2 regions of the Pinisolibacter sp. genome follow, and region 1 is predicted to be linked to the other one. Evidence: riboswitches for the same ligand, from Rfam matches in the RefSeq annotation. Region 1 holds a riboswitch; the other holds the start of a gene.
The links. Region 1 has a riboswitch for S-adenosylmethionine ahead of V7Q42_RS18330 (O-succinylhomoserine sulfhydrylase). Riboswitches for the same ligand answer to the same signal wherever they lie in the genome.

Region 1 (4,414 bases):
CCGGCGTCCAGCGGCTTGTCGGCACCGCCACCGAAGATGCCGTGACGCTCCGACGACCGCGCATGTTCGTCGTGACCGCCGCCGAACAGGCCCTTCACCGCCTGAAAGGCGAGAAGACCACCGGCGACGCCGGCGCCGGTCTTGAGGGCGCTGCCCCAGAAGCCGTTGCCCTGCGGCTGACCCTGCGCCGGCGGCTGCTGCGATCCCCACGGACCGGGCGAGGGCTGGGCGCCACCCCAGGGCGACGCCTGCGCCGGCTGCGGGTCGTAGTGGCCCGGGGCCGGCGCGCCGCCCCAGGACGAGCCCCGGGCCGAGCCGCCGAACAGGCTTCCGCTCGTCGAGCCCTGGCCGTGACCGGCCCCGGCTCCTTGGCTGTTCAGCTGCGCCTCGATCTGGTCGATGTAGGCGTTGAGCTCGTCGATGTGGGCGGCGAACTGGTCGCGCTCCTGCTCGAGCCCGACCACCACCCGGATCAGATTGAGCCCGGCGGCCGGATTGGCGCGCAGCTCCTGCTCGACGAGGCGAGCCGCCTCGACGTCGTCGATCGCCGACCCCATCGCGCGAACCTTGGCGAAGACGTCTCGAATGATCTCGGCATCCTGCGGCGACATCGGTGTTCCTCTCTCCTCGCATCGGGATCGCGTTCCCGTCAGATGGGGACGCCCGCGACAATGAGAAGAGGAGGTGGCGGGATCGTGACCGAAACGCCGCGGAGCGTCGGCTCCTGAACCGGAGAGCGTCGGCTCCTGAAACGGAGAGCGTCAGTTCCTGAAGTGCTTCGACAGCTTCAGGCCCTGCGCCTGATAGTTCGAGCCGATGCCCTGGCCGTAGAGCGTCTCGGGGCGCTTTCCCATGCGCTCGTAGACCAGCCGGCCGATGGTCTGGCCGTGGTCGAGGATGAACGGCACCTCGTGGGAACGTACCTCGAGCACCGCCCGCGCCCCCCTGCCGCCGGCCTCGGCCGCACCGAAGCCGGGGTCGAAGAAGCCGGCGTAGTGGACGCGGAACTCGCCGACCAGCGGATCGAACGGCACCATCTCGGCGGCGTAGTCGGCCGGCACGTGCACCGCCTCGCGGCTGACCAGAATGTAGAACTCGTCCGGGTCGAGGATCAGCGAGCGCTGGTCCCTGCGCCGTACGATCGGCTCCCAGAAGTCGAGAACCTCGAGGGCGGCCTTTTTGTCGACGTCGATGACGCCGGTGTGGCGCTTCGCCCGCCAGCCGACGAGCGCCCCGCCGTCACCGTGATGGGGGAGCGCGGTCGAGGCCCAGGCGCCGCCGTCGAGATCGATCGACAGCGTCAGCCCGCCCTGGAACACCGCATCGCCGCCGGAGACGACGGTGTGGCGGGCGTGGACCTCGGTCAGTTCGGCGTCCGAGAGGCGCGCGTCGCCGACCCGGAAGCGGATCTGCGACAGCCGCGATCCGGCGCGCACCAGTACCGGGAAGGTGCGGGGGCTGATCTCGAGATAGAGCGGCCCGTGATAGCCGGCGGGGATGGTGTCGAAGGCTCGGGTCTGATCGACGATGACGCGGGTGAAGACGTCGAGCCGTCCGGTCGACGACTTCGGGTTCGCCCCCGCCGAGATCTCCGCCGGCAGCGCCAGGCTCTCCATCAGCGGCACGATGTAGACGCACCCGGTCTCCAGCACCGCACCTCGGCTGAGATCGACCGTGTGCAGCGTCAACGCTCGGATCTTCGCCTCGACCGACAGATCCGGCCCCGGCAGGAACGAGGCGCGCACCCGGTGCGCCACCGTGCCGAGCCTGAGATCGAGGCTCGCCGGCTGGATCTGATCGGCGTCGAAGGGGCGGGCGGGTGCGATCGCTCCGGTCTCGGCGAGCGCGCGGATGTCCTGTTGCGCCAGAATGCCCGGACCGAACGCTGCGCTCATGATCTTCCCGCTCTTCTCACCCGCGTGACTGCGAGACTTTTCGTAGACCATCGGCGACGAGCGCGCCACTCCCGCGAAGGACGCGGCGGCCGGTGTTCCCGCGCTTCGATCCGCCGCGATGCGGATCGTCTCGGCGCGAAAACATGAGAGAATTCGCATGGAACGATCTGCTGTTCCGTCGGTTGACGGATGCGTCGGCGCGGTCTAGTGAAGCTCCATCCCGTGGTCATTTGAGCCGGCCGGCTTGCCGCCACGTAAAACAACGTCGCTAAAGGGCCGGGATCTGGGAAAAGCGAACCCGGTCCGGCGCCCGTCGGCCGGGTTTTTCGTTTGTCTCCGGGGCGCGTCCCTCGGGGCAGACCGACCGGAGTGGAATGAGATGACCGATCGCCGTCGCCGCCCCGCCACCGAACTCGTCCATGGCGGCGCGCTCCGCTCGCAGTGGGGCGAAACCTCCGAGGCGCTGTTCCTCACCCAGGGCTTCGTCTACGCCTCGGCCGAAGAGGCCGAAGCCCGCTTCCTCGGCACCTCGCCCGGCTATCAGTATTCCCGCTTCGGCAATCCCACCGTCACCATGTTCGAGGACCGCATGCGCCTCCTCGAAGGGGCGGAAGCGGCGCGCGCCACCGCCACCGGCATGGCCGCGGTGACCGCGGCGATGCTCTGCCAGCTCTCCGCCGGCGATCATGTGGTCGCCGCCAAGGCGCTGTTCGGCTCGTGTCGCTACGTCGTCGAGGATCTCTGCCCGCGCTTCGGCATCTCCTCGACCCTGGTCGACGGCGCCGATCTCGACCAGTGGAAGGCGGCGATCCGGCCGACGACCCGGGTGCTCTTCCTCGAGAGCCCGACCAACCCGACGCTCGAGGTCTACGACATCGCGGCGATCGCCGAGATCGCCCATGCGAGCGGCGCTCGCCTCGTCGTCGACAACGTCTTCGCCACGCCGTGCTGGCAGTCGCCGCTGGCGCTCGGCGCCGACGTCGTCGTCTATTCGGCGACCAAGCACATCGATGGCCAGGGCCGCTGCCTCGGCGGCGTCGTGCTGTCGAGCCAGAAGTTCGTCGACGACCATCTCCAGGTCTTCATCCGCCAGACCGGCCCGTCGCTGTCGCCGTTCAACGCCTGGGTGCTGCTGAAGGGCCTCGAGACGCTGCATCTGCGGGTCGAGAAGCAGACGTCGAACGCCGCCCGCCTCGCCGATGCGCTGGTCGAGATCCCCGGCATCGCCAAGGTGATCTACCCCGGCCGCGCCGACCATCCGCAGGCGGATCTGGTGAAGCGCCAGATGCGCGCCGGTTCGAACCTCGTCGCTTTCGAGGTCGAGGGCGGCAAGAAGGCGGCCTTCGCCTTCTCCAACGCGCTCGAGGTGATCCGCATCTCCAACAATCTCGGCGACGCCAAGAGCCTGATCACCCATCCGGCGACGACGACGCACCAGCGCTTGAAGCCCGAAGCCCGCGCCGAACTCGGCATCGGCGACGGCCTTCTGCGCCTCTCCGTCGGTCTCGAGGACGTCGAGGATCTGATCGAGGACGTGATCGCCGCGGCGGACGCGGCGCGTCGGGTCTGATCGGATCGGGCGGGTCTCGGCCCGCCCGCTCCTCGGCGCGCTCGCCTCTCGCCCCTCGCGCCCCATATGAACGCATTGCGTCGACATCGGATCGGCGCATGATGGGGCAGAAGACGGCCGACCGGACTCGTCGCCCAGGGTTCGGTTCGGGAGAGAACGACGGATGGACGCCATGTACGAGGCGGTGACCCACGGCGTGCGGGTGACGGTGACGCCGGAGTTCCAGAGCGATCGCTCCGAGCCCGACGAGAACCGTTGGTTCTGGTCCTACACCATCGAGATCGCCAACCTCGGCGATGCGCCGGTGCGTCTGCGCGCCCGCCACTGGCTGATCACCGACGCCCACGGCCGCCGCCAGGAGGTGTCCGGCCCCGGCGTCGTCGGCGAACAGCCGCTGATCGGCCCCGGCGAGAGCTTCGAATACACCTCCGGCTGCCCGCTCGCCACCTCCTCCGGCTTCATGGTCGGCAGCTACCGCATGGAGAACGCCGAAGGCGGCTTCTTCGAGGTCGAGATCCCGGCCTTCTCGTTGGACGTCCCGGCGACGACGCGGGTGTTGAACTGAGGGGCGGGGTTCCGTCGACGTCCCCGGCCGTCGTCCCCGGCGAGCCCGAAGGGCGAGGGAAGGGGACCCAGGTAGCCTCTCGGCGGGATGTTCACATCAGTCGTAGGGGATGTCGCCTGCGACGTCGTTCCAGCCCGAGTTCGATCGCTCGATCAACCGCAGCTTCCAGGATCGGTTCCACCCTTTGATCTGCTTCTCGCGCGCGATCGCCTCGTCGATTCGTACGTGTGTCTCGAACCAGACGAGAATGGTCACACCGTAGCGACGGGTGAACTCGGCACCGTGCCCGGATCGATGCTCGTCGATACGGCGATGGAGATCGTTGGTGACGCCGGTGTAGGGCGTGCCGTTGCGGCGGCTGGCGAGGATGTAGACGAAATACAT
Region 2 (4,414 bases), on a different contig from region 1:
CCTGGAGCTTGGCGGCGGCGTCGAAGGTCTCCGGCCAGGTGGCGGGGATCTTGTCGATGCCGGCCTTCTTCAGAGCGTCGCGGTTGACCCACATGACGACGGTCGAGGAGTTGAAGGGGAACGACAACATGTCGCCCTTCGAGGTCGAATAATAGCCGGTGACCGCCGGCAGATAGGATTTCGCGTCGAAGGGTTCGCCGGCTTCCTTCATCAGCTCGTGGACCGGCTTGATGGCGCCCTTGGCGGCCATCATCGTCGCGGTGCCGACTTCGAAGACCTGGAGGACGTGCGGCGCGCCGCCGGCGCGGAAGGCGGCGATGCCGGCGTTCATGGTGTCGGCGTAAGAGCCCTTGAAGGTCGGAACGACCTTGTATTCGCTCTGCGAGGCATTGAAATCATTGGCGATCTTGACGATGCGATCACCGTTGGCGCCGCTCATGGCGTGCCACCATTGGATCTCGACCTGGGCCGCGGCCTGGAGCGAGGTGGCGGTGAGAAGTGCGGTTCCGAAGAGAATAGGCTTCAACGATCCCATGATACCCTCCCTGGGCGGGCGACCTGCCGACATCCGGCGATGGAGCCGGCGTTATTATCTTGGTGTGAACGTCTCGTGACGGCACGTCATGCAAGACAATAGCCGGCGGCAGAACGAAATCAATCGCATGTACAAGAGGGCTGGGCCGCGGAACCATGGAGGCGCCGCCGACCGGACGGCGGATCCGTCATCCGGGCGGGCCGGAATCGCCGCCTGCCGCGGCGATCCGCTCGTGATGTCCGCCGCGCCGCCGACGGCGGTCGTCTCGGACGGCCGTCGTCTCCCACGCCGCCGCGGCACCGGCGCCTTGCGCGAATCGCGGGTCCGGTGCGGCGGTCGGGGCCGGCGTGCCGCGCCTCACCCGCCGATGTCGGCGAGGTCAAACGGCGTCGTCTGGTAGACCTGATTGATCCAGTTGGAGAACAGCAGGTGGGCGTGGCTGCGCCAGTGATTGCGCGGGTGCCGCGTCGGGTCGTCCTCGGGGAAGTAGTTGGCCGGAAGGGCGATTCGCTCGCCGCGTTCGATGTCGCGGAAATACTCCTGGGCGAGCGAATCCGAATCGTACTCGATGTGATTGAACATGTAGAGCGCGTGGTGGCGGATGTCCTCGACCAGACACAGGCCGACGCCGGGCGAGTCCATCAACACCTCGAGGCCGGGAATACCGGCGATGTCCTCGCGGCGAACCTCGGTCCAGCGCGACACCGGAATGGCGAAGTCGTCGGAGAAGCCGCGCAGATAGGGCGAGGCGGGAGCGAGATTGCGGTGGCTGTAGACGCCGAAGCACTTGCTCCCCAGCGCATGTTTCGGCACGCCGTGGAAGTGGTGGATCGCCGCCTGCGCCCCCCAGCAGATGTGGAACGAGGAATGGACGTGGGTCTGCGTCCAGTCGAAGATCTCGCAGAGCTCGTCCCAATAGGTGACCTCTTCGAAGGGCATCTTCTCGACCGGCGCCCCGGTGACGACGAAGCCGTCGAACTTCTCCGAGCTGACGTCCGACCACGGGCGATAGAAGGCGTCCATGTGATCCGACGACGTGTTGCGCGAGACGTGGTCCGTCATCTTGACGAGCGTCAGCTCGACCTGCAGCGGCGTCGCCCCGAGAAGGCGGGCGATCTGCGTCTCGGTACGGATCTTGTTGGGCATCAGATTGAGGAGCCCGATGCGCAGCGGACGAATGTCCTGTCGCACGGCGTCGGTCTCTCGCACGACCATGACGCCCTCGGCGAGAAGCGCCGCGAAAGCAGGGAGGTCGTCTGGGATCTTGATGGGCATCTCGGCTCGTCCTTCGGCGTCTCGACGCGTCGAGGTGAGCGAGGATGCGAACTCATGAGATGGCTGTCCCGTTGGTTGCCGGTCTGGCCACATCCTCCTCTTCCGAGGAGCGCCACCTTGCCGGGTTCAGCAGGTTGGCGTTGAGCGTCGCTCAACTCTCGATGCTGTCCTCGATGTACACGCGGCCGGGCGAATTGGCAACGAATTCTGTTTGCGGAGCGAATGGCGAAATCGTCACCGAAGCGAGCGGCGCAGACCCTGCCTCGACCGAGCCGGCGCGGTCACGTCTCGGCCGAGGCGGCCGTCGCCGCCTCTGCTCGCCGGGCGACCGCGAAAAGGGGCCGCCCCCCCTCGGGACCGGCCCCCCTCGCGCATTCCGCGTCGCGGCGTCACTTCGTCACGGCCGTCATCTTCGTGGTGAAGGGGTTGGCGTGGCAGGAGTTGCAGCCGACGTCGTAGTTGGCCGGCAGCGTGATCGTCGTCTCGCGGCCGACGCACAGAGCGCCCTTCTCGCATTTCAGGCCGGGACGGGCGATCGCGGTGCGGGCGAGCGGCGTTCCCTCACCCTTGGTGCCGTGGCAGGTGGCGCAGGAGGCCGTCCCCTTCGATTCCACGTGGTCGCCGTGTCGCGACACCCAGGCGGCGGAGTTGCCGTCGTTGCCGACCGGATGCAGGCCGTGCGGGCCGTTCAGGTTGGCGGCGAGGATGCCGGTGTGGCAGGTCGAGCATTCCATCACCTTGCCGGTGTGGCCCTGGAGCTGGACAGCGGCGACGTTGTCGTTGCCGGCCGGGTTGGTGGTCGGCCATTCGGCGTGGGTCGAGCCGTGGCAGCCTTCGCAGAAGACGCCGCCGTGCTTGTCGACGCTCATGCGATAGAGCTGCGGATTGCCCTTGGCGGCGCCGGCGGTGACGCGCGGTTCGGCGAAGCGCAGGTTGGTCGGCAGGATCGGCTTGGCGTGGCTGTCCGTCGTCAGATAGGCCTGCAACAGTCGGATCGCGTCGGGGGCGGCGACCGCGCCGGTCTTCTTGGCGAGGTTGGAGACCGCGTCGCCGGTGTGGCAGGAGCCGCAGCCCGGCTCGTTGGCCCACGGCACGCGCGGCGTCGAGGCGTTGGTGTAGTAGTCGGAGCGGACGATGAAGGCACCGCCCGGCTTGGCCCGCGAGAAGTCGTCGCCGACCTGCGCCATGTCGCCGTGGCAGTCCTGGCAGACGATGCCGGCGCCAGCCATGGTGCCGCGCAGACATTCGGTGCGCTTACCCGGATGGCACTTGTAGCAGGTCGCTTCGAGCGTCGTCTTCTCGAAGTCGTTGATCGGCTTGGTCGCCTGATCCTGCGTACGGCGCGGGTCGTTCGGCGGTGGCATGACCGGGAAGACCGGGGTGCCGTTGGCGTTCTTCAGCTTGCCGTGGGCGGTATGCATGACGCGCGACATCGTGCCGTGCGCCGTCTGGGTCAGGCCGTGAGCGTCCTGCGGACCGAGGTGCAAGAGGTCGAGCGCCGGCGTGTAGTGGCAGGTCTGGCAGGCGACCGGCTTGCCGGCGACGCCGGTGGTCGAATTGTAGCCGCTGTAGAGCTTCGTCCCGTGCATGGCGTCGTGGCTGCGCAGGATGTTGATGTCGGCGGCCCACTCCTCGCTCGCCCAGGCGATGACCTTACCCTTCTGCGGATCCATGGCGGGCGTGGCGGGCGACGAAAGGCGCTTCAAGGCGCTGCCGTCGCCGTAGGGGGCGGCGAGATGGCAGTTCTTGCAGTCGGATTCGCCGGCCACGGGCACCACGGTGTCGAGCGACGACACCACCTTGCCGGTGGCGTTGAGCTTCGCCTGGACTCGCATCAACGGATAGGCATTCTCGCGCCCGTTGTCGTCGAAGGGGGCGACCGGAATACCCTCGGCCGAGAACCACTTCACCTTGGGCGCGGTGTAGCCGAAGGGGAAGTACACGAACAGCGGGAAATCGGTCTCGAACGTCTTCACCGGTTGCGGGCGGTTCGCCCGGTAGGCGGCGACGGTGACCGAGGTCGGCGCTCCGCTGGTCGGGTCGGTGACGAAGGAGGTGACGCTCGGCATGGTCTGCTGGGTGATCACCACCTTGCCGTCGCCGAGATAGAGGCGCTCGACATCCGGCACCGGCAGGCCGACATCGACGCCCTTGGCCGGCAGCGTCGCGGGATAGAAGGCGGCCAGCGTTCCTGCGGGGTAGAACGGGGCGTAGGTCGCGAGCGCGGTCTGCCAGAAGTTCGTCTTGAAGACGCTGCCGTCGGCGGCGACGATCGGCGCCTTGGCGAGGGCCGGGTCGGCCGCCTGTCCGGAGGCGGAGTAGACAACGCTGGCGGTGTTGCGGTCGAGGATGGTCGGCTTGGTGCCGCGCTTCAGGACCTGGGCGTGGAGAACGTTGAACGGCGGCAGGATCGTGACGATACGGTCGTCGAGATCGCCGCAGTGCATGCCGAGGTCGTTGGCGGCGAGCAGCCGGTACCCGGCGTCGTTGGTGAAGGCCTGCAACGGCACCGGCGTCATGTTGCCCGCCGGTCGCGCTTTGCTGGTCGAGTTGATCGACGGTTCCGCGGCCGAAGCCGCGCCGACGATCGACAGGATCGCCACG

Region 2: another riboswitch for S-adenosylmethionine. It lies ahead of metA (homoserine O-acetyltransferase MetA); the one in region 1 lies ahead of V7Q42_RS18330 (O-succinylhomoserine sulfhydrylase).

What each region holds. Positions count from the first base shown of each region.
Region 1 is NZ_DAIPZB010000053.1:14,646-19,059, forward strand. It holds gene V7Q42_RS18320 (DUF2076 domain-containing protein) at 1-611, opposite strand, end outside; gene V7Q42_RS18325 (2'-deoxycytidine 5'-triphosphate deaminase) at 762-1,895, opposite strand; SAM riboswitch at 2,108-2,187, shown strand; gene V7Q42_RS18330 (O-succinylhomoserine sulfhydrylase) at 2,275-3,465, shown strand; gene apaG (Co2+/Mg2+ efflux protein ApaG) at 3,638-4,030, shown strand; gene V7Q42_RS18340 (GIY-YIG nuclease family protein) at 4,127-4,414, opposite strand.
Region 2 is NZ_DAIPZB010000005.1:90,381-94,794, forward strand. It holds gene ugpB (sn-glycerol-3-phosphate ABC transporter substrate-binding protein UgpB) at 1-535, opposite strand, end outside; gene metA (homoserine O-acetyltransferase MetA) at 893-1,810, opposite strand; SAM-I-IV-variant riboswitch at 1,872-1,980, opposite strand; gene V7Q42_RS03560 (hypothetical protein) at 2,200-4,414, opposite strand, start outside.